One region of the Bacillus sp. DTU_2020_1000418_1_SI_GHA_SEK_038 genome, then DNA from elsewhere that is predicted to be linked to it. Evidence: riboswitches for the same ligand, from Rfam matches in the RefSeq annotation. Region 1 holds a riboswitch; each other region holds the start of a gene.
The links. Region 1 has a riboswitch for S-adenosylmethionine ahead of RRV45_RS05820 (MetQ/NlpA family ABC transporter substrate-binding protein). Riboswitches for the same ligand answer to the same signal wherever they lie in the genome.
Positions count from the first base shown of each region.

Region 1 (8,273 bases):
GCAGCTTTCATTGGAAAATGAAGCGTTGCAAAGTATGGTGGAGGAACAAAGGAAAGAGCTAGAGGAAATGAAAGGTAATGATTTCTCAGTTATTCTTGCGAAGGATATTGTAGAATATCCACGTTCACTTTATAAGGAAACTACTCTTGATATTGATCAGGATGGAGAGGACGAAATAATTGAACTATATGTGAATGCAGAGAAAATGGAAAATGATTTGTTTGCATGGGATGATGGACAGACATGGTTATTGGCAGTGAAAGATGGTGAGAAAACCTATCCTCTTTTTGATAATTTTGTTCAATTAGGGTCAATTGAAATGAGTACGACAACCTTCGATGGAAAACCAGGTATTGTCATGTTAGAGACTTGGCATTCTGATATTTATATTCATAAATTTACATACGATGGGGATGCGAAGGGATTTGTTAAAGAAACTTTTTATAAAAAAGAAAATATCAATCAGCAATACAATCCACCTGCCTCCTACGCCTTATTCAAGGACGCATACGAATTAATGGAACAGGCTTTTACCGATAAAGCGGTGAAAGCACTAGGAGCTAGCGAGAACAATCTACAGGAATTAAAGGATCGAGCAGCTGTTTATGACCCAATCCTTGTTGACCTTAGAAGAGCACAATGGTTGTTTAAAACTGTTGGGCTGTTGAATCCTGAACTACAAGTTTCATTAGAGAGCGCAGTTCATTTGCTAAACCAAATGGAAATAAATCCTCCAACATCAGAGCAAATGAATCAATTACGGGACATTCATGATGTATTCAAAGCCAATGAAATCACCGATTTGATTATAGAAGAAGAGAATCGAATTCACCCAGATATCGAGGAAAAGCTTCAAAGATTGGAAGATATTCTTAATGGAAAGAAATAATTAATTTATAGGGGAATTTGGATAGGTTAACTCGAACTCTGTCAGAAACCCTATTATTTGAAAAGTTTACAAGAATTAAAAGAACATAAATACTTTTTAATTCAATTAATGGAAAAAAACAGCGATAACTGAGGTCTAAATTAGTCATTTTTCTAAATGTTATTGACAATATGAATAAATGAGGGTAAAGTTTGTACTTAAGGAAATTGAAAAATTAAATAGTTTATCTCTTATCAAGAGTAGCTGAGGGACTGGCCCGATGAAGCTCGGCAACCGTCTATGTAAATAGATTGGTGCTAAATCCTGCAAAACATTTATTGTTTTGGAAGATAAGAGAGGATTTTATGTATAAATACAGAAGCCTCTCTTTTTTGATAGAGAGGCTTTTTAATATTTTCTTCTTCCAATATAACTACACAGGGGGAACCTCGAAATGAAGAAGCTTGGATTGTTTTTAGCATTATTTGGAATGACATTATTTATTGCCGCATGCAGTAAAGAAAGCGGCGGCGAACTGAACGATAAGAAGCTAGTCATTGGAGCAACGGACGGTCCGCATGCTCAAATATTAGAAGTTGTTAAAGAAGTGGCTGCAGAAGACGGACTTGAGCTGGAAATTAAACCTTTTACTGACTACGTGCTTCCAAATACAGCGTTAGATGAAGGCGACTTAGATGTGAACAGCTATCAGCATAAACCTTTTCTTGAAAAATTTAATGATGACCATGGAACTGATTTAGTCCCAGTTGGGAAAACGATTCTTAATCCAATGGGCATATACTCTGAAACATATAAAAGCTTTGATGACCTGCCAGACGGAGCAAAGTTCGGTTTGCCAAACGATCCGACAAATGGATCACGTGCACTCTTCATCTTACAAGAAAATGGCTACATTAAGCTTGAAGAAGGAAAAGAAGAAACAGCCTCTATTCATGATGTAGTGGAAAATCCAAAGAATCTTGAGTTCATTGAGCTTGACGCAGCACAAATTCCAAAACAATTAAGCGAAGTCGATGCTGCAGCCATTAATACAAATTTTGCAATCGCTGCGGGTCTTTATCCGAAAGAAGATGCATTTATTTTAGAATCAACAAACTCTCCATATGTGAACTATATTGTAGTTAGAGCGGAAAACGAAAACGATCCTGTTGTTAAAAAATTGGTAGAGGCTTACCAAAACGATAAGGTGAAAAAGTTCATTGAAGAAGAATTCCGCGGATCAATCATACCTGGTTTTTAATTAGGTAAAGAAAGCATAGAAAGGAAAAGTCCCCATGATTTTATTAGAACACGTTTCAAAATCCTTTGAGTCGAAAAAAGGGATTGTCAAAGCAGTTAAAGATGTGAATCTTCATGTGAAAAAAGGTGAAATTCATGGGGTGATCGGCTATAGCGGTGCTGGTAAGAGCACATTGATACGCTGTGTAAATTTATTGGAGAAACCTACTAGCGGAAAAGTATTTATAGGCGGCAAAGAAGCTACTTCTTTGCCGCTCAACCAATTACGCGATGTCCGAAAAAGAATCGGCATGATTTTCCAGGGATTCAACCTCTTAAAAACAGCTACCGTTTATGATAATATCGCCATCCCCCTTAAATTATTAGGTTACAGCAAGACGGAAACAAATGAACGTGTGATTAAATATTTAGATATTGTTGGACTGGCTGATAAACATCAATCGTTTCCAAGCCAACTTTCCGGCGGGCAAAAGCAAAGGGTCGCGATTGCACGTGCACTTGCACAGGAGCCCGAGGTATTACTAAGTGATGAAGCAACAAGTGCCCTTGATCCTGAGACAACGGATTCCATTTTGGATTTACTTTTAAAAATTAATCAAGAACTAGGGATTACTATTTTGCTGATTACACATGAAATGAATGTTATCCAAAAAATCTGTGACCATGTATCTGTAATGGAAAATGGTGAAGTTGTTGAACAAGGCTCGACAATTGATTTATTTACAAAGCCTCAGCAGCAGACTACGAAAAAGTTCTTAAATACAATCAGTCAGCGGAAGCTGTCACCTTCATTAATTAGCCAGCTTAATGTAACCGGCAAGGTTTCCCGACTCACTTTTGTCGGAGAAAGTACAGGGCAACCGCTTCTGGCTAAAGTAAGTCAGCAATTTAAAGTTCAGCCCAATATTTTAACAGCGAATATTCTAGAATTGAAAAACGGTATTGTCGGCAATATTGTTGTCCATCTCATTGGTGAACAGCATGATGTGGATGATTCATTGACGTATTTACAAAACCATGGTGTAGGCATCGAGGAATTGGAGGGATAATATTATGTCTGAATTTATTGATAAATGGTTTCCGATTGTCTGGAAATCTGTGCTGGAAACCTTCCAAATGGTTGGCGTTTCCATGGTATTCGCTATCATAATCGGTATCCCTTTAGGGGTATTGCTCGTGTTAACACGTCCTGGCCAAGCTTGGCAAAATCAATGGATCTATCAAATATTAAATCTAGTCATTAATATTTTGCGCTCAGTTCCATTTATTATTTTATTAATTTTCATTTTTCCATTTACAAAATTCATTGTTGGCACAACGATTGGCGTACAAGGTGCCATTGTTCCACTTGTTATTTACACAGCACCATATCTTGCAAGATTAGTAGAATCATCTCTTCTTTCCGTTGATAATGGCGTATTGGAAGCCTATAAGGCAATGGGAATTAAAACGAGACAAATTATTTGGCATGTAATGCTTCGTGAAGCGAGGCCATCCCTTGTCCTCGCTTTAACCATCACCATTGTCAGCTTGATTGGTGCTACTGCGATGGCTGGACTTGTTGGTGCTGGCGGTCTTGGGGATTTAGCCTACCGTTATGGGCATTTACGCTACGAAGAAAGTGTCATGTATGCAACTGTTATCATCCTGATTATTCTTGTACAAAGCTGTCAGTCTATTGGTAACCGTATCTCAGCTCGTTTAAAGAAAGATTGATAGGAGAGAGGAACATATGTCAAACGAACTTTATGTAGAAAAAGATGGAGCGATTGCTTCCCTCATCATCAACCGTTCTCATAAAAAGAATTCATTTACTCTTGCCATGTTTCAAAAGCTTGGCGAGTTATTAGATGAGCTGGAACAAGATAAGAGCGTGAAAGTGCTGATTATCCGTGGTGTTGATGATACAGCTTTTTCAGCGGGTGCCGATATTACCGAGTTTCTAGAAGTGCGTCTTCATGCGGAGAAGGCAAAGGCCTATAATGATTACGCCTTGGAGTCGATTGAAAAATTGTATCGGTTTTCCAAACCAACGATTGCCCTGATTAAAACATTAGCAATCGGAGGAGGACTGGAACTTGCGAACTCATGTGATTTCCGGTTTGCCTCTGCTGGGAGCAAGGTAGGAATTACAGCTGCGAATATTGGCATTGTATACAATTTATCAAGTACAAAAAGACTTTATAATTTGATAGGCCCTTCAAAAACGAAGGAGCTGCTATATACAGCTAAGCTGATTAGTGCAGAACGAGGCCAAGAAATTGGTTTAATTGATTATGTTTACCCAATTGAAGAAATTGAGGAGAAATGCCTTGATTTTGCCGATAGAATTAAGGTGAAATCATCTGTTGCCAACGCCGGCATTAAGAAAGTCATCCAAGCCATTATTGATGGAGAGAACGAAGAAAGTGACTATATTGAAAATGTCATTTTAGAATCATACAGCTCTGATGATTATATGGAGGGCATTCAGGCGTTTTTGGAAAAAAGAAAACCGAATTTCTCGTAAGGAAAAGGAGTCTTTACATCATGAATCAAGCATTAGAAGGAATGAAAGTAATCGACCTATCACAAGTTTTAGCAGGTCCATATTGCACGATGGTTCTTGGTGATATGGGTGCTGATGTCATCAAAATTGAAAAATATCCAAAGGGCGATGACACCCGGTTAATGGGTGCTGCGATTAACGAAGAAAGTTATATGTATATGATGGTCAATCGTAATAAACGTGGCATGTGTCTCAATTTAAAAAGTGAAGAAGGCCGCAACATATTACTTGACCTAATCAAAACCGCAGATGTTTTTATAGAAAATTATCGCCCTGGCGTAACAAAAAAATTGGGCATTGACTATGAAACATTGAAAGAAATTAATCCTGGATTAATCTACTGCTCGATTTCGGGCTACGGACAGACTGGCTCCTATAGTAAAAAGGGCGGCTATGATATTATGGCACAAGGCATGTCAGGGCTGATGGATATGACTGGTGAAAAAGGTGGAAAGCCTGTAAAAGTAGGGATTGCCATTCATGATATCGCTGCAGCACAAACCGCCATTCAATCAATTTTAACTGCATACATCCACCGTTTAAGAAATGGAAAAGGTCAATATATCGATGTTTCCCTTGTTAATGCAGGACTTGCCTGGACTGTTTGGGAGGCTGCTGCTTATTTTGGAACAGGAGAAGTGGCAAAACGGAATGGAACAGCACACCGGGCATCTGCTCCATATCAAGGCTACGAAACCAAAGATGGTTTTATATTAATTGGAGCAGCCAATCAGAAGCTATGGGAAAATTTTTGCTTAAACGTAGTCGATAAACCTCACTGGTTAGAAGATCCCCGCTACGAAACGGTTAGCTTGAGAACAGAACATGTAGATGAACTTGAAGTCGAAATCGAGGGAATTTTAAAACAAAAAGATTCTGCATACTGGCTGAAACTTCTTGAAGAAAACGGAATCCCATCAGGTCCGATCTATTCTTATGATCAAACTTTGAATGATCCGCATATCCTCGAACATGAAATGGTCCTTGAATATGAGCATCCTGCCGTTGGACAAATGAAAACACTTGGCTTCCCTGCTAAATTTTCCGAAACTCCGGGCCAATTAAGAATGCCTGCCCCGCTCCTTGGACAGCACAATAAGGAGATTTTGACCGCACTAGGATATTCTGATGAAGAATATGAAGCTTTAAGAGAGAAAGAAGTTATTAAGTAACGCGAAGGGGACGAATCTCTTGCTTCCAAATTTCAAAGCATCAAGGATTCAAGGAAATTCATATAAAGATCTGTAGACGAAAATTATCATAATGCAGTAAACGAAGATCGAGAACATCTAAACTTTCATCCATAATAGTAATGAAAGGCAACTAACCCTTTGGGCGTTGCCTTTTTACGGTTCAAATAACAGAATTACAGATTTTCTGAGAAAAAAATCAGATGCAAGCATCGATCGTATATTATTAAAATATCACTTTTATTTTTACTAAATCTTGAATACTTCCATCTTTAGCACTTCTTGTAAAAACGTGAAGTTCCCCTGTACTTGCTGTAGGTGTTCTGTCAAATGGAAGCGTACTTCTAAAATTTCCATACTCTGGAGCTCCTGCATCGGCCATTGTAAAGCGCTCTTTGGAAACGATAACTCCACGTACATCTCTTAGTTCATGATTAAGAGCGGCTTCGAATGCTCTTGCTTGTCCTTCTACTCGCTGCCCGTTAACAATTTTTGTCCCAGGAAGAGGAGTCCATACAACAATATTTCGGGAAGTTGGCAAAGGGATAAGCAAATGAAACTTTGGCCAAATAAGGTCTGCTTGATAACCGGGCCGGCCTTGATTTGCTTTGGTTATTCTTGAAAGTGAAATGCCAAATTTGCGCGAAATAGCGGAAAGCGTATCCCCAGATTGTATTTCATAGATAAACAGTGGAACCTGTAATCGTTGATCAGGAACAATAATGTTAGGGTTAGCCAGCTTATTGATACCTGAAACTAAATCGGTAAATGTACTAAACCTCGAAGCGATCCTACTGACAGTATCACCGGATTTGACAACATAAGATACTCTTCCTGATACTGATAGAGTTGGAACTACTAGTACATCTCCTGGAAAGATAAGCCCACGATCTGTAATGGGTGGAATTATGTGGTTTGCCTGTTCGATTGCTTGAACAGAGCTTCCAAACCTGTTGGCTATCGAAAAAAGAGTATCCCCTTTGCGAACTGTATAAATAAAAGCTTTCATCTTAATAATTGTCAATTTACTTCACCTCCTTTTTTGTGCCTTTCTCATAAGTTATGAATATTCAATTTATATGGTATAGGCAAGTTTATGATGGATGAAAATAAAAAAGATAATTATTTTGTCAGCGATTTACGATTTGTTATTGCATTATTCTGATATTTAATTATATAAACAAAACTGAGAGGTGATTCAAATGTCAGAAAAAGTCCGGTAAACACCAGAGAATCAATCTTTTCAGATATATAACGGAATCAGGGTCCTCATTATAAGGGAAAAGGGACACTACTGGTATTGAAGTAATGCAAAGATTCTATCGCTCAACTTTTTAAAATCGAGTAAATAGTTCAAAGAATATGAAGAATCACCAAGGTTAGCATTTAATATACTAGAAATAAAGTCTGAAGTGGGGGAGACAAAATGGTTTGTTTAGGAGATGAGTTATGTTTACCATGTGGAGCTGCAATTAAAAACCGGTTTTTGAAGTCTGCTATGAGTGAGAATCTTGCAACAGTTGATCATGCGCCAACGAGGGAGTTGATTACTCTTTATGAAACGTGGGCAGAGGGTGGTTCGGGCCTAGTTATTACAGGAAACATTATGGTTGATTCTAAGTATCTAGGAGAACCTCGAAATGTGGTCATTGAAGATGAGCGAAACTTACCTTTACTTCAAAAGTTAGCCCAGGCATGCAGCTTAGGGAATACCCACTTATGGGCACAGTTAAACCATCCTGGCAAACAATCTCTAAAGCTATTAACAAAAGAGTCTCTTGCCCCTTCTGCCATTCCTTTAGGTCCGGGATACGATCGTTTCTTTGCACCTCCACGAGAACTTAAAGAAAGCGAAATTGAAGAGATAATAGAGAGATTTGCCATGGCTTCAGCAATTTGCAAGAAAGCGGGATTTACGGGTGTACAAATTCACGGTGCACATGGGTATCTCGTTAACCAATTTCTCTCTCCTGTACATAATCAACGGCTGGATTATTGGGGGGGATCATTGAATAATCGGATGAACTTTTTGACTGAAATGTACTTGGCCATTCGAGCAAAAGTGGGTAACTCCTTCCCTATAGGGATTAAACTTAATTCAACCGATTTCATGCGAGGTGGGTTTTCTGAAGAAGATGCGATCCAAGTGATTCTCCGTTTGTCTGAGCTTGGAATTGACCTAATTGAAATTTCTGGAGGAAATTACGAATCCCCAGTTTTCACAGGGAGAATTATAAAAGAGAGTTCATTAAAGCGTGAAGCCTATTTTCTTGAATTTGCCGAAAGGACTAAAAAAGTTACTGATGTTCCAATAGCTGTAACAGGAGGGTTCAGAACAGCGAAAGGCATGAAGCAGGCATTGGCGCAAGGGGGAACAGATATGGTTGGATTAGCTCGCCCGCTAGCT
Region 1 covers NZ_CP135435.1:1,172,531-1,180,803, forward strand. The annotation lists gene RRV45_RS05815 (bZIP transcription factor) at 1-889, shown strand, start outside; SAM riboswitch class I at 1,117-1,225, shown strand; gene RRV45_RS05820 (MetQ/NlpA family ABC transporter substrate-binding protein) at 1,323-2,129, shown strand; gene RRV45_RS05825 (methionine ABC transporter ATP-binding protein) at 2,164-3,177, shown strand; gene RRV45_RS05830 (methionine ABC transporter permease) at 3,182-3,844, shown strand; gene RRV45_RS05835 (enoyl-CoA hydratase/isomerase family protein) at 3,861-4,637, shown strand; gene RRV45_RS05840 (CaiB/BaiF CoA transferase family protein) at 4,658-5,848, shown strand; gene RRV45_RS05845 (LysM peptidoglycan-binding domain-containing protein) at 6,093-6,890, opposite strand; gene RRV45_RS05850 (NADH:flavin oxidoreductase/NADH oxidase family protein) at 7,293-8,273, shown strand, end outside.

Region 2 (8,273 bases), 1.6 Mb from region 1:
CTTCAACTGGCTATGAGCCAACATGAATTGGGCATGAAATTTGTGGCTGATTCAAGGGAAGTGGAGGATTATATGGAACTGTCCGGAACAGCGGAAAAAATAGATGCTGAAAATGAATTAGACAGAAATTTACATAACTTTTTAGATAAATATAAAGATGTAACTTCTATTTACGTAGCAACTCCAAAGAAAGACTTGCAGATTATGCCTAAGGCTGATTTAGGGGATGATTTTGATCCGACCTCAAAGGGCTGGTATAAACTCGCGGTAGAAAATCCGGGTCAAGCCGTTTGGAGTGAGCCATATATTGATTCAGCTACGAAGGAGCTTGTAGTCACGTCATCCTATGCCATTGAAAAAGGTGGCGGCATTGTTGGCGTGATTGGCCTAGATATGAAATTGACAGCTATTACAAAAATAGTTGAAGAGGCTAAAATTGGCTATAACGGATATTCATTTGTTTTTTCTAAGGAGGGCGTAGCCATTGTCCACCCGGAAAAACAAGGTGAAAACTTAATGGACCAGCCTTATATTAAAAAGATGTACAACGAAGCTGCTGGTGTTTCTTCATATAGTGATGAAGGTGAAAACAAGCTGTTAGTTTATAATACAATTCCAAGTACATCTTGGAAAATAGGAGCCGCCTTTACATACGATGATCTGTTAGTAAGTGCAAAACAGATTAGAATGAATATTTTTATTATCTCGTTAGTCGCTTTGTTGATTGCTAGCGCTGTTACATACTTTGTGGCGTCAAGAATTACGAAGCCAATTATTTCTTTAAAACAAGCTGTCAATCGAATGGCTAATGGGGATTTAACCGTATCAGCAGCCGTTACGACAAATGATGAGATTGGTGAATTAAGTTCGCAGTTCAATCATATGTTAGGCAACATGAAATCGGTATTAATGTTCGTGAACTACTCAGTGAATAATGTGAAGGAATCGGCCGAAAGCTTAAGTGCCATATCAGAGGAAACGAATGCATCCAGTGAGGAAATTGCGGCGGCCATTACTGAAGTAGCCAAGGGTGCCACAACTGCGGCACAAGAGGCGGAGGCGGCTAATCAATTATCCGAACATTTAAGTAATAAAATTAATGAAATTAGTGCACATGCCACAGACATGACTAATCTAGCAGAAAAAGCGGATGAAATGAATCAGTCGGGTATTCACCAAGTAAATCATTTAAAGGGTTCATTTACTGAATCACATAAATACCTTGATTCAATGGAAGAAGTCATTCATGATCTTGAGGAAAAAATTCAACAAATTGAGCTCGTGATTAAAACGATTACCGACATTAGCTCTCAAACAAACCTGCTTGCATTAAATGCTAGCATTGAAGCCGCACGAGCGGGTGAACATGGCAAGGGATTTGCTGTTGTTGCTGAGGAGGTTAGAAAGCTAGCTGAACAATCGGTAGTGGCAACAGATGAAGTGAAACAGACGATTACAACCATCCAGAGTGGAGCACTTCTTGCTGTTGAATCCATGAACAAAACGAAGGAAAACTTCTCCCAGCAGGCAGATGCCGTCAACACAACAGAGTCAAGCTTCCATTCTATTTCGGAAATTGTCGAGAAATTAAGGCAGTCGATTTTCCAAGTTCATGATGAAATGGACCATATTGCCGTAGGGAAAGCGGACGTTCTAAACAGTATTCATTCAATGGCTGCGATGGCTGAGCAATCAGCGGCCGCCTGTGAAGAAGTCAGTGCCTCAACGGACGAGCAGGTCACAGCCATTCAGTCCGTAGCCGAATCAGCAGAACAATTGACAGAACTGAGTGACGAGCTTCAAAAGGCAGTGGCTAAATTTAAGCTGGAGTAGGTAGGGTACAGGGATAGTCACTCTTTGAAAAGATTTTGTTGGGGAACTTTGTAAATCGCATACTAATTAGATGGCCAAATCGGATACTGATTTGGCCTTATTTTTTTAGCATTAACATCGAATAAAAATAAGGCACCTGAAATAAATCTCCTTGTCTATCTGAGCTTGGCGGACAGCAGTTCCGTTATATGCGGTAAAAGGGGCTAATACTGTATGCTTGAGGACATAGGTTCCGTTATTCGCTAAAAAAGCACCGGTTTCCTTATGTTTTTTCGTAAATAACGCACTCGGTGTCCGCTTAGCCCTTCAATTAGCGCCATTTAATGAAAATAACGGATTCACAATGTCCGCATTAATTTCTCTCACTACACAAATACAAAGTCTTCAATTATTATTTTACAAACTTGTATCTATTCTATATGTTTATTAATTTTTCCCTATATAATCGAAACTACTTCCTTTGAGTAGTCTCTTATTTTATAAAGATAAAAATGTTCTTAATCAAACGATTGATTAAACAGCCGAAAACGCTTGCCGCACAAGGGCTGTAGGCACTTTAATTAGACGTTTGATTAATATGTATGTTCGTATTGGTTTCCCATTCCCAAAATCCTGGGGAAGGGTGTTAATCAAACGCTTGATTAAACAGCCTCAAACGCTTGCCGCACAAGGGCTGTAGGCACTTTAATTAAAACGTTTGATTAATATGTATGTTCGTACTTGGCTTCCATTCCCAACAACCTGCTGTGATTGGCTGACAAACTTTCAACTCCTCTGTCAAAGTGTTATTTCATCTCACTAAACAAGAAAAAATTTAAGGAGGAAATGAATAAACTTTTTTCCTCCTGTTTTTCATTCAAAATTCATCTATTGCTAACTCAAAACCACTTCCCTAAACGCCACCTCTCCCAGAATTTGATAGACATGTACATTCGGCAAATGAATAGCATACATGGTCTCCTCTGGTGCCCGGACGATTAGCACGTTCGGATGAATTCTTTCAATCACTTGTATAGGGGTTGGCAGAGTCGTGGCATTTACATCCCCACCGATTGCCCAAAAAGAAAGAGTAGAAGCCTCATTTCCTTCTAGGTTTTGTTCGGTATATGGCCGAGTTACGCTTTTTGTATGAATATGTGCCAAGTCCTCGATCATCGCGCTTGCTGTTGGAAGCATTCCTGCTCCCGGGCCTTGTAGGCTAATATTCCCAACAATATCCCCATTAATGGAAACAGCATTTTGGACACCTTCCACATGGTAAAAGGGATGCTGTTCATTCACAAGCACAGGCTTTACGGTGCATAGAATTCCACTAGCAGTCCGTTCAATCGAAGCGACATGCTTAAACCGAAAGCCTAATGATGAAAAAACTTCAATTTGTTCGGGTGTGATTCCCCGAATTCCCTCTCTGATCGACTCATCCCAGTTCGGCGCCTCCCCAAATGCAAGCTCACTTAAGATCACCGCTTTGTAGAAGGCGTCATAGCCGTCTACATCATTTGTCGGATCCGCTTCGGCATAGCCTTTTTCCTGAGCCAGCTTCAATGCTGATGCAAATGGTAAGTTTTCTTCTCTCATCTTTGTCAAAATAAAATTAGATGTGCCGTTAAGAATACCCTGGACTTTTTCGATGTTGTTGACATTTAGCAATTGCTTTAGTGTTTGGATCACAGGAATCCCGCCAGCGACCGTTGCTTCAAAGCCGAGTGAAACACCATATTCACTTGCTAAATGTTTTAATTGCCCGCCATGATGGGCAAACATTTCCTTGTTCGCCGTAATGACATGACAGCCCCGTTTAATCGCCTGCTGCAAGTAGGAAAAGCATGGCTCTTTTCCAACAATGGCATCAATCACAACATCAAGCTGCTCTAGTGTAATGATTTTTTCGAAATCGTCTGTTAAAAGAACATCTTCATCCGGATTAGTGTGTTTATTAATATTTTTCACAAGAATTCCAACAATCTTCACTTCTTTTCCAAAAAGGGCTTGGAGCTTCTTCTGATGTGATTTTACGGTCTGATAGACACCCTTCCCAACAGTGCCGTATCCTAATAATGCAATATGAATGGCTGACATGTATTCATTCCTCCTGTTATTGTTTTTCGATTTGTTAACTGGTGAGCGGGCAACCCCACAGGTGAAAAAATAAAAAACCCCCTCTGCATATAAAGACAGAAGGGGAGCAAGAATGAAATTACAAAATCCGTTCCACCTTCTCATCTTCGGAATGTGATCATTCCTCTGAAATTGGCACCGTGCATGCGAATGCTGGTTGCCGAGGCTTCGCAGGGTCAGTCCCTCCACCTCTCTTGATAAGAAGATTAGCAATTATGAAATTATTTATAATCATATAGATTAAATGGAGCAACGTCAATACTTTAATTGGTTTGGCAATCGAATATGATTTGTAGAATATCTTTTTTTTCCGTGTATAATAGGTTAATAAAAGGAGGGATTTCAATGGCAAAAAAAATTGAGGGTATTGAAGCTGTAATCATAAAAAAAATACTAAATAAAAAGTCGAAAGCAGTAATAGATGTTGAAGGGGAAGTTTTTGTTATACAAAGATTAAAAGAAGATACGATTTTATCGGATATTGAAACAGACATTGAGCTAAAAGATATGCTTGAAAGAGCAGATAAAGATATATTGAATGGGAGACTTTATTCCTCAGATGAGTTATTGGAAGCAATTGAGAAGGGTGATATTTAAGTGGAATTGAAATGGACAGCAGAAGCAAGGAGCAGCTTCGCTCGAATAAATAGCCCCTATTTTAGTTCTATTGAGACAAAAGATTATAAAAAAAGATTGTTGATTAATATTCAAAATAAAATACTTTCGATTATGGAGTCTACGCCAGCGAATGAGCCCGAATGGCAAGGAAACTATAGGATTCTAGTCGATAAATATAAAGTGTACTATTCTTTTTCAAAGGATAGGAGAACTTGCTATATAAAAGGTTTTAAGCATCAACACCAGCTATGAAAATCCTCATAATCTCTACGTGTCTATCACCTCTCGAATAATCTTATTTCACAGTCATGTTTCACTTATCGTTTTGGATGACCATATAAAAATCTAAGCTTGATAGTTGATAATGCTGCAAGAGCCTATAAAAATGCGATCATCCCACTCGTCACCAATAGTATATTTCATGTTCCTGTCGATAAGAAAACCCCCTTCATAACAGAAGGAGGTACTCTATCGATAAAAATAAATGAGGTCCTAACTAGCCATCTCAATCATCGCGTCAGTTTCTTTCCTCGATTTAGCTACAATCAAGCCGATTACAAATCCGATAAGGCCTGTGATAATCCAGCCGGCGCCATTTTCAAATAAGGGGATGAATCCGAAGATATTGTTAATAGCTTCCGGTGCAATAATGCCATCCTTTAGAGCATCAAGAATGGCAACAAACCCAACGCCGATCATTGTTCCAATATAAACGGATTGATGACCTTTAAACAAATTATTTGTAAAGATTAAAACGATTAAAGCAATGGCTAAAGGATAGAGTAATAGTAAAATAGGTGATGCCATTGTCAAAATTTTGTTGAGACCAAAGTTTGTAATGATTAAGCTTAAAATGGAAAAGAGAATTAGCCACTTTTTATAAGAAATAGAAGGAACAATTCTTTCGAAATATTCGGAAACAGCTGCTAAACAGGCTACATTTGTTGTGACCCCAGTTAAGAATATAATAGTTCCGATGATATAAATTCCGATCTGCCCGAATAAAACTTTTGAGCCTTGTGCTAATACTTCGCCTCCGTTTTCCTTAAATCCAATAGCATCAACACTTGAAGCACCGATCCATGCCATTGAGATTTGTAGTCCGACCAAGCCGATAATGGTGACCATACCTGCCTTAATAAATAGCTTCGATACTTCCTTTTCAGACTTTATCCCTAAGGAACTGATTGATTTAATGAAAATTCCCCCAAATACAAATGCAGCGAGAACGTCCATTGTGTAGTATCCTTGTATAAACCCTTTCAAAAACGCATCAACGCTTTGAATATACTCTCCTTGAGGTTGTCCAATACTTCCCATTGGTGTAAAAATTGACTTTCCAATTAGTAATAATAACAATATTGCAAAAATTGGAGTGATTATTTTCCCAAGACGGTCGACAAATTTTGTTGTATTCCATGATAGCAGAATCGTTAGAAAAATAAATACGGCAGAGAAAATAAACAAATAAAGACTGCCGTTTGAGTTCGTTTGGACTAACGGTTTGATAGCGATTTCATAGACGACAGAAGTTGTTCTCGGGATGACATAAATCGGCCCAAGCGATAAAAATAGTAAAATTGAGAATATCGTAGCGAACACGGGGTGAACTCTTCCTGAAAGTTTTTCAACTGTTCCTCCTCCGCGGGTTAAAGCTATGATTGCGAGTAAAACCAAACCAACACCTGTAATTAAAAATCCTCCCATGGCAATCCATATATTTGTTCCTGCCTGTTGGCCTACCATTGGAGCGAATATTACGTTTCCAGCACCTAGGAACATAGCGAAGAGCATGAAGCCAATTGCGATTACTTGTGAAAATGATACCTTCTTTTCCATTGATTTTCCTCCTTAATATATAAATCGAGGATGACTATTAATAAGGAGGGATGGAGATCGACCATCCACTCTATTAAAAAATATTATAGTAGAATTATAACATTTCAGTCATCCAAATTTTCATACCATTCATTTTTTACTTAACCTTCCTAATAAAAAGGCGCCAGCTCCAAGTCCAATGAGTGTATTTGTTTTTTTAGTAAACATCTGTTTGGCAACGAGATTGAGATTTTGTGGGCGTTCCGCTAAGCGGCGCATGAAATAGCCATACCAATCATTTCCGAATGGGACATATGTGCAGAAATTATAGCCTTCTTTTGCAAGTTTAAGCTGTAAATCCTTTCTGAAACCATACAGCATTTGAAATTCAAATTTCTCCTGTGGAATCTGATTCTTTTTCGCAAAACTCTTCACATGATCGATAACACGATGGTCATGCGTGGCAATCGATGTGAATTTGCCATTCAGCAAGTGATATTCAATTAACTTGATATAGTTTTGGTCTATATCGTTTTTGTTTTGATAGGCTAAGTTTTCAGGCTCCTTATAAGCGCCTTTTACGATTCTTAAGCGAAAGTTTTCATATTTCTTCAATATATCTTCAGCTTCATAGAAATACGCTTGAATGACGGTGCCGATATTATCATATTCTTTCGAAAGCTCATCGATTATGTCAAAGGATGGCTGCAGATGACCGTAATCCTCCATGTCAAAGTTAATAAAGATGTTATACTCGTATGCTTTTGCAACGATTTCCCTTAAGTTCTCTAAGCAGAAGCCGTATTCGATATCCAAGCCAAGCTGGGTAGGCTTCAAGGAAATATGAGCATTTAATTGATGTTCATGAATGGCCTCAATCACGCCTAAAATTTGTTTCTTTGCCTCAGTTGCTTCTGCTTTTTCAAAAACAAATTCACCAAGATTGTCGATCGTTGCAGAAATACCAACTTTATTTAATTCCTTGACGCTTTCTACCATTTCCTTAATATTCGTTCCAGCAACAACTGACTGTGCGCCTAGCTTTAATCCCCATCTTTTAGCCCCGCTGTTCAGAACTTTATTTTGGGATAGCATCATAAAAAAGTCTCTCGTTAAACTCAAAGTAATTCCCTCCATTTTTGTAAATTAAATTTTCATCGGATTCGTTGAACAAGCCTTGATGTACGAAGTAATCACTAACGCAGTGAAATGAAGCCAATGATATTTATTAACTGGGTTGAGATTGCAAAATCATGAATGTTTTTTAACGTTAAATTATTTTAATAGAAACCCTTCCGCATAAGGATCTGTCGCATCTAATAAAAATTTATGAACTCCCGTTACCCATGCTGATCCTGTAATTTTTGGAATAATGGCTTCATAGCCTTTTACATTCGTAAAATCAACGACCTCCCCTTTAAACTGAGATCCAATGATACTTTCTTGAATAATTTGCTCATTACGTTCAAGCTTCAATGTTGATAGTTTTGCGCATGTTCCTGTTCCGCAAGGGGATCTGTCAATTTGGCCATCTCCAAAAACAACGGTGTTTTTAAAGTGATTTTCACCTAGCTGAAGACTGAATTCAACCAGGTCGATGGTCGTGATTTCCGGAATTTCGGGATGCTCGATTACCAATTGCTCATTCGCTGCTTTCCTGATGGCCATGCCGATTGCTGTAATCTGATCTTGTTCATCAATGTTTAGTTTTAAATCGAATTGCTCTGCATCTACGATGGCAAAAAAACTTCCGCCAAACGCAATATCCATTTTAATTAATCCGAAGTTTTCTACTAAAACGCTTACATCTTTTTTATATAAAAAAGCTGGAACATTAATAAAGGAAACTTCCTTCACCTTATCGTTTTCGTACGCTACATGGCATT
Region 2 covers NZ_CP135435.1:4,027,747-4,036,019, reverse strand. The annotation lists partial or broken gene RRV45_RS22150 (cache domain-containing protein) at 1-885, shown strand, start outside; gene RRV45_RS22145 (methyl-accepting chemotaxis protein) at 883-1,833, shown strand; gene RRV45_RS20060 (homoserine dehydrogenase) at 2,707-3,912, opposite strand; SAM riboswitch class I at 4,050-4,155, opposite strand; gene RRV45_RS20055 (hypothetical protein) at 4,297-4,548, shown strand; gene brnQ (branched-chain amino acid transport system II carrier protein) at 5,062-6,408, opposite strand; gene RRV45_RS20045 (proline dehydrogenase family protein) at 6,538-7,485, opposite strand; gene RRV45_RS20040 (proline racemase family protein) at 7,663-8,273, opposite strand, start outside.
Region 2: another riboswitch for S-adenosylmethionine. It lies ahead of RRV45_RS20060 (homoserine dehydrogenase); the one in region 1 lies ahead of RRV45_RS05820 (MetQ/NlpA family ABC transporter substrate-binding protein).

Region 3 (8,273 bases), 1.9 Mb from region 1:
CATTGATTTGGCTGCTTCAATAACACCTTTATCAATTTCCCTTAACCCAATTTCTACCATTCTTGCATAAAATGGCGCTGCCCCAATGATTAGTGCAGGTAGTGCCGCATTTTCACCTATCATCGACCCAATTAAGAAAATAGTAAATGGAATTAATAGCACAATTAAGATTAGGAAGGGAATGGATCTAAAAATGTTAACAATAGCACTGATAATTTTATTAATAAAATTATTCTCCCAAATATTGCCCTTCGAAGTTAGAAAAAGTAATAGACCTAGAATAATGCCAAGAATGAAAGTAGCAATGACCGAAATGCTCGTCATATATAATGTTTCTACAGTTGCTTCCCACATCTTATCCCATTTAACATTCGGAAACCATTCACTAAGCATTCGAAATCACCTCCACCCCGACCTGCTTGGCCTTGATGAAATCAATTGCTTTTAAAATTTCAGGCTTCTCCCCATCTAAATGGATAAAAAGTGTTCCATAAGAACCGTTTTGCGTTTGTGATATTTTCCCGTGAAGAATATTAACGGTTATATTAAAATCACGAATTAGATTCGTTATTAACGGCTGCTCAACGGACTTACCAACAAAGCTTAATTGGACAATTTGCCCGTGTGGATATAATTGAGTAATTTGTTCAATCGTTTCCTTCGTTTCATCTGGATCAGACTCTGTTATTTGATGAACGAAGCGCTTTGTAATTTGCTGCTGCGGATTTTTGAACACATCGATAACTGGTCCCAGCTCGACAATTCTTCCCTCTTCCATTACAGCCACGCGATGACAGATTTTACGGATAACCTGCATTTCATGTGTGATGAGCACAATCGTTAAACCTAGACGCTCATTAATATCCACTAATAATTCTAGGATGGAATTAGTTGTTTCTGGATCTAATGCAGATGTGGCTTCGTCACATAACAACACTTTCGGGTTGTTTGCCAATGCTCTGGCAATTCCGACACGCTGTTTTTGCCCTCCGCTCAGCTGAGAGGGATAAGCATCCTCTCTTCCATCGAGACCAACAAGCTTAATGAGTTCATCCACACGTTTTAATCGTTCCTCTTTGGCAACACCCGCAATTTCAAGTGGAAATGCAATATTTTGCCGAACAGTTCTAGACCAAAGCAGGTTGAAATGCTGGAATATCATACTGATATCCTGTCTAGCTTTCCTTAAGTTCTTGCCTTTTATATGTGAAACTTCATTATTAGCTACAACAACATTTCCGCTTGATGGTATTTCAAGTCCATTTAGCATGCGGATTAATGTACTTTTCCCAGCACCGCTATAGCCAATAACACCAAAGATTTCTCCCTCGTTAACTTCTAAATTAACGTTGTCTACTGCGGTGACTTGACCCTGCTTAGAAGCATATATCTTTTGTACATTTTTGATTGAGATCATAATTGCTCACCCTCTCTAAATCCCATTTACAATATCATAATAGATGAATAAAGAGAAATAGTAATGCTATAAAAAAGAAAAATGCCTTTCTGTTATGAGCAGAAAGGCATAATGAATTTATCCTTCCCCTCATCTTCCAAAGCAAATCTGCTTTGTGTGAATTGGCACCATTTCATAAAATGACGGTTGCCGGGTTTCATCGGGCACATCCCTCCACCTCTCTTGATAAGAGCATTACATCTATATTCAATTAACACTTTACTTTAATTAAGCATTCTTATATTCACGATTGATATCGTATCATGGGATAAAGATAGCGTCAACGGTAAAAATTTGGAATTATATATCTTTTTACTCATGAAAAAACCTTAATTAATTATTCTTTTACTAATAGCGAGGCAATCCCTGTTGCTGCCTCAATTGCTTGCTCTAAATCTTCAATAAGGTCCTCAGCATTTTCAATTCCGATTGATAGACGAACTAGATCCTCAGGAACACCTGCAGCCTTCAGCCCTTCTGTATCAAGCTGCTGATGCGTTGTACTTGCCGGGTGAATAACTAAGCTTTTCGCATCGCCAACGTTTGCAACATGTGCCCACAGCTCAAGATTATTAATGAAAGCCGCTCCTGCTTCTCTTCCGCCTTCGATTCCAAATACGACTACAGAACCTGCGCCCTTCGGCAAATACTTATCCGCTAATACTTTATCCGGATGATTGTCACTTCCAGGATACAGGACCCAATTAATAGCTGGATGAGCTTCTAAGTACTCTACTACTTTCTTAGTATTGGCAATATGCTCCTTCATCCGCACATGAAGTGTTTCAAGTCCAAGTGTAAATTGGAAGGCATTTTGCGGGCTTAATGCAGGACCAAAGTCTCTAAGAAGTTGAACTCTAGCTTTAATAATATAGGCAACCGCACCTAATGCCTCACTATACACAAGGTTATTGTAGCTTGGGTCTGGCTGAGTGAATCCAGGGAACTTAGGAGAATTCCAATCGAACTTTCCGCCGTCTACAATGATTCCTCCAGTTGTTGTTCCATTTCCCAGCAGCCATTTTGTAGCGGAGTGGACGACAATATCTGCTCCGTATTCTATCGGTCTGCATAAATATGGAGTCGCGAATGTATTATCAATAATTAGTGGAACCCCATTCTCATGTGAGATTTCCGCTACCTTTTCGATATCTAACACCTTTAAGCTTGGGTTTCCAATCGTTTCAGCAAAGACAGCCTTCGTTTTTTCCGTAATGGCATTTCGGAAGTTTTCAGGATCTTCGGGATCTACAAATTTCACTTTAATGCCGTATTTCGGCAATGTCACAGCAAACAGATTATAAGTTCCCCCGTATAGGTTAGAGGCTGAAACAATTTCATCCCCAGATTCAGCAATATTCAGAATCGCTAGTGTAATGGCGGCCATTCCGCTAGCAACCGCTAAGGCACCAACTCCCCCTTCTAACAGGGCAACTCTTTCTTCAAAGACTGTAGTAGTTGGGTTGTGAATACGAGTATAAATGTACCCAGATTCCTTCAAGCCAAATAAATTAGCTGCATGTTCCGTGTCTTTAAATTGGTAAGCATTGTTTTGGTAAATTGGCACAGCTCTTGCTCCTGTTACAGGATCCGGCTGTAATCCCCCATGTACACCTAATGTTTCAAATCGATAGTTTTTTTGTTTTTCTGACATGTTTCTTCTCTCCTTTTTAATCTGCAATAGTTTGCATTTTTTTGATTTGCTGATTCCTTTTGCTTAAAAGAAGAATTTAAAAAACCCTCTTCGCAAGAAGAGGGTTGATATCATCTCTTCTTATCTATCAGAGCAAATGCTCTGCTGGAATTGGCACCGCGTAAATACCGGTTGCCGGGCTTCGTAGGGCCAGTCCCTCCACCTCTCTTGATAAGAATATTTAATTGTAATGATCAAGTTATTAAAGTGATACTATCATATAGATTTTATGCAGTCAAGGTATATTTTAGAAATTTCAGATTTAAATAATTATTTTTTACAGAGAAAGAAAAGAGATTCTAACAGTAATAGCCTACGGAATGTCGAGTCAACGGATACCTTCTTCCACCTTATCGCCTCTCTCAACTTTTCTCTTCCCGTTAAAATGGCATGAATACTTTCTTTAGATCCTGAAATGATTGCATCAAATTGTTGTTTCTGATCGTCAGAATTAATGGAAATATGGCCTTCCCGAAATATTAATGGAATCTCTAAATCTCCGGATTTTATACAAATTGAAAAAGAGGAGTCTGCCAGCAATGTCTGTAAATGCGACTTACTCTTAACTTCTTCAATAAAAACAACTGCCATATTTTCCATTTCCTTCACCTCTAAAAACGAACAGATTATTTTTCTTCAGTATCTACATTCAACATAAGCAAGGACATCCCTCTTATTACTGTTCGACAAGATAAAAGCAAAAAAAAGACAATGCCTCGACTATTTTCAGCATTGTCTTTCATTTCCCGAGAAATACAACTTTTATTTTCATATATTAAACCGTTTTTATGGTGGATACTTCTTTTTTTGTCTTATTATGGTTTATGAAAAACTAAATAATAAAATGCCAGGTGTTATTAACCTGACATTTTAAAGGAAACTTTTCATTTTATCTAGTAGGTAGGGAACTGAGTGGAAAGCGTATATTTTTTCTTGGATATTTCCATCTTTTACGATAATGAGGCAAGGCACACTTTCTATCCCAAGCACCTCGGAAAAAGCAGACAAATAATTTAAATCGGCTTTCCCAATTGGCTGTTCGGGCATAAGTTCTTCTATTACCGAAAGCATTTTACTCGCTAGCTGACACGTTCCGCATAATGGGGTGTACAGATATAGGAAGCCTGATTTATTTTTATTGAAAAGCTGTTCAATTTCCTCCCGCGAAAGTTCTTGCAATGATTCTCATCCTTTATCCAAAAACTCTGTGTATACGTCTATATTGGCAGATAATAACACGGTGGCCAAATGATGTTCTGGAGCCGTAGCAACTTCGCGATACATACGATCGATATAAAGGTGCTCAGCCTCGGGAAATTCTCGTTTAAATTGTTTCCGAAGCTTTTCTCCTGCTGCATCTGCATCAACCAATATAAAAACATCTTTATCATAAAGCATATCGATCAATTCATCCAGTTTTGTGACGCCGATCGTTCCGTTCGTGCAAATAATCTCAACAGGCTCACTTACTATCGCCTGTACCTTTCTTTTATCTGTCGTACCCTCTACAATAATAACCTTTTCCGTTACCGCCTCATCCATTATAATCACCTGAGCTGAGTTGTAGTTTTACCCATAGGGCTAATAAATCTCCTTAACAAGGAGGTTTTATATACCATACCATATTCAATATTCTTGATGTTGGTGTTGGACTCCTGCTTTTTATATTTATTATGAGTTTGGCACATGTCTTTATGCTTTTTATACTCAACGGGTTATTATTTACAGAGCTAAAAATGAAAAGAGAGCTTCCATAATACGGAAACCCCTCTCATTTCTATGCAAACAGACCTATGTAAACTGTCTAAATGCAAACTAAATATTAATTAGTCTTCTTTAACCATTTCTTCATATTGTTCAGCTGTCATTAAGTTATCAAGTTCGCTAGTATTTGAAAGCTCAACAACAATCATCCATGCTTTTTCGTATGGAGATTCGTTTACGAACTCAGGATTATCGCTTAAATCTTCATTTACAGCGACAACCTTTCCGCTTACTGGTGAGTAAAGCTCAGATACTGTTTTAACAGACTCTACGCTTCCGAAAGGCTCGTCCGCAGTTACTTCGTCTCCAACTTCTGGAAGCTCAACGAAAACGATATCTCCAAGCTCTGATTGAGCAAAGTCAGTAATTCCAATACGTACTTGCTCGCCTTCTGTTTTTACCCACTCATGCTCTTCTGAATAACGTAATTCTTTTGGTGTGTTCATTTTAACCCCTCCATTATTATTCTTAATTGATCGTAAAATCGATCTCTTCCTTCATCATGACAAAAACAAGGACGTTTTTCAATCCTTTTTTAAACAAGCCATGCTTTTTCATAATCCTCTTCCTTAAAACCAACGGTAACCTTTTGGCCATCAGAAAGAATTGGACGCTTAATAAGCATTCCATCGGTAGCCAGCAAATCAAGCAACTCATCATCAGACAAAGTTTTGACCTTATCCTTTAAACCGAGTTCACGGTATTTCATGCCGCTCGTGTTAAAGAATTTTTTTATGTCCAAACCGCTCTTTTGGTAAAGGTCCTCAAGATCGCTGCGGGAAGGAGGATTATCAGCAATATGTACAGCCTCATAGGGTAATTGGTGATCATCTAACCACTTCTTAGCTTTTCGGCAAGTACCACATTTCGGATACAAATAAAATGTTAAAGCCATTTTTTCACCACCAAAATTATCATTCCAATATTTTCACACGTTAATCAAATACTACCATATTTTTTTTAGTAATCATAACTTTGGCTACGAAATGGTTAATTCGACAGTTTCCTCCATAGTCCTTCTTTAATAGAGAATTATTTTTAAACTATTTAATATGTTGATTTATTACCAACTAGCATAGGGTCTGACACTATCGCTAGAAGCGATTGCGCCAAACCCATTAATATTTTTTTCCTATGATACAAAACGCTCGGCTTCAATTAATTTTTCAGCTGCTTCACGTTTCTTCGCGATCACATTAATTGGTGTGTGGCGGGTAAATTTACGCAGAGCTGAAATCATCATTCTTAAAGCATCACCAGTTTCAACAGCCACAAGGGTTTCTTTTGCATCCTGTTCAATTTTATTAAAGGCTTCCTGACAGAAGATTTGCGTATAAAGAAGCTTTTGCTTGCTCTTCTCTAAGCCTGCTTTTTCAATGGCTTTCTCTGTACGAAGAACAGCTGATTCCATAGCATAAGCATTTGAAATAATGTCTGCGATATTAACTAGTACCTCTTGTTCTTTTTCTAAAGCCTTGCCATATTTTTGAGCCGCTAATCCTGCAGCAAGCAAGCCAATTTTCTTCGCATTTTTCACTAAATATTTCTCTTGAGCTAGTGGCTCATCACCCGGTTCTTCAGGCATAAGCATCATGAGCTCTTCTTGCAGAGCCATAGCTTTTTCAAATAATGGCAGTTCGCCCTTGAAAGCTTTACGGATATAGGTGCCAGGAACTAATAGACGGTTAATTTCATTTGTTCCTTCGAAAATGCGGTTAATACGGGAATCACGGTATGCTCTTTCAATTTCGTATTCAGCCATGAATCCGTAGCCGCCATGAATTTGAACGCCTTCATCCACTACATAATCAAGGACTTCTGTAGAGAAGAATTTATTTAATGAGCATTCGATTGCATATTCCGCAATGGATTTCGCTACTTCCTTGCCATCCTTAACTTCCTCTTCTGATAACTTGCTCATGCGGTCCTCAAACAGGCCAACCGTACGGTAAACAGAGCTTTCTGCAGCATAAATCTGGGAAGCCATTGTCCCGAACTTTTCCTTTGTCAAATTAAATTGAGAAATTGGCGTTTTGAACTGCTGGCGCTGATTTGCATACTGAACTGTAATTTCAAATGCTCGTTTCGAGCCTCCAACAGCCCCAACCCCTAATTTATAACGGCCGATGTTTAAAATGTTAAAAGCGATAATATGGCCTCTGCCTAGCTCACCTAGTAAGTTTTCCTTCGGCACAAGTGCATCTTCAAGAATTAAAGTGCGAGTAGACGAGCTCTTAATTCCCATTTTCTTTTCTTCCGGACCGACAGATACCCCTGGAAATTTTCTTTCTACGATAAAGGCTGAGAAATGCTCCCCGTCCACTTTTGCATAAACAACAAATACGTCAGCAAATGCAGAATTCGTAATCCATTGCTTTTCACCGTTTAGAACATAATGGGTGCCTTCCGCATTTAATTTAGCTGTTGTTCGTGCACCAAGTGCATCTGAACCTGAGCCAGGTTCTGTTAAAGCGTAGGCCGCTAACTTTTCACCGGTAGCTAAGGACGGTAAATATTGCTGCTTTTGCTCTTCAGTACCGAAAAGAACGATTGGAAGGGATCCAATTCCTACATGTGCCCCGTGGGAGATAGAGAAACCGCCCGCACGAGCCATTTTTTCAGCGATGAGCGCCGAGCTTACTTTATCTAACGCTAAACCGCCGTATTCTTCAGGAACGTCAGCACCTAGAAGACCAAGATCTCCCGCTTGCTTTAATAATTTGACTGAACGATCAAATTCATGATTTTCTAAATGCTCTACTTCTGGAAGAACTTCATTTATTACGAATTCCTCTGTCGTTTTAGCAATCATTTTATGCTCATCTGTGTAATCCTCAGGTGTGAATACGCGATCAGCGGAAATATCCTCGATTAAAAAGCTTCCACCCTTAATTAGTTTATCTGTTTGGTTCGACATGATTATCTTCCTCCATTCAATTATCAATTGACTGTTTTGTTATATAATGGCCTTTGATTCTAAGAATCGGACTGAAGGGGATTTAGAACACTTTACACGGCCTCCAGACAATGAAAATCACTATGAATGATGTTATGTTCCTATAGGAGTTCGAATACTCCTGCTGCGCCCATTCCTCCGCCGATGCACATGGTAACGATGCCGAATTGCTGATTGCGGCGTTTCATTTCATGGATGAGTGAAAGAGTTAGTTTTGCTCCTGTACAGCCTAGCGGATGACCTAGAGCAATTGCGCCGCCGTTTACGTTAACCTTTTCTTCATCTAATCCCAGCTCACGAATAATCTGAATGGACTGAGATGCAAATGCTTCATTTAGTTCAAATAACCCTATATCTGAAAGTTCAAGTCCCGCTAGTTTTAACGCTTTAGGAATAGCGACAAT
Region 3 covers NZ_CP135435.1:3,708,643-3,716,915, forward strand. The annotation lists gene RRV45_RS18545 (methionine ABC transporter permease) at 1-393, opposite strand, end outside; gene RRV45_RS18550 (methionine ABC transporter ATP-binding protein) at 386-1,417, opposite strand; SAM riboswitch class I at 1,544-1,649, opposite strand; gene RRV45_RS18555 (O-acetylhomoserine aminocarboxypropyltransferase/cysteine synthase family protein) at 1,794-3,110, opposite strand; SAM riboswitch class I at 3,228-3,327, opposite strand; gene RRV45_RS18560 (SCP2 sterol-binding domain-containing protein) at 3,420-3,749, opposite strand; gene RRV45_RS18565 (thioredoxin family protein) at 4,020-4,328, opposite strand; gene RRV45_RS18570 (toprim domain-containing protein) at 4,335-4,691, opposite strand; gene gcvH (glycine cleavage system protein GcvH) at 4,976-5,359, opposite strand; gene RRV45_RS18580 (arsenate reductase family protein) at 5,449-5,808, opposite strand; gene RRV45_RS18585 (acyl-CoA dehydrogenase family protein) at 6,046-7,830, opposite strand; gene RRV45_RS18590 (acetyl-CoA C-acetyltransferase) at 7,971-8,273, opposite strand, start outside.
Region 3: another riboswitch for S-adenosylmethionine. It lies ahead of RRV45_RS18555 (O-acetylhomoserine aminocarboxypropyltransferase/cysteine synthase family protein); the one in region 1 lies ahead of RRV45_RS05820 (MetQ/NlpA family ABC transporter substrate-binding protein).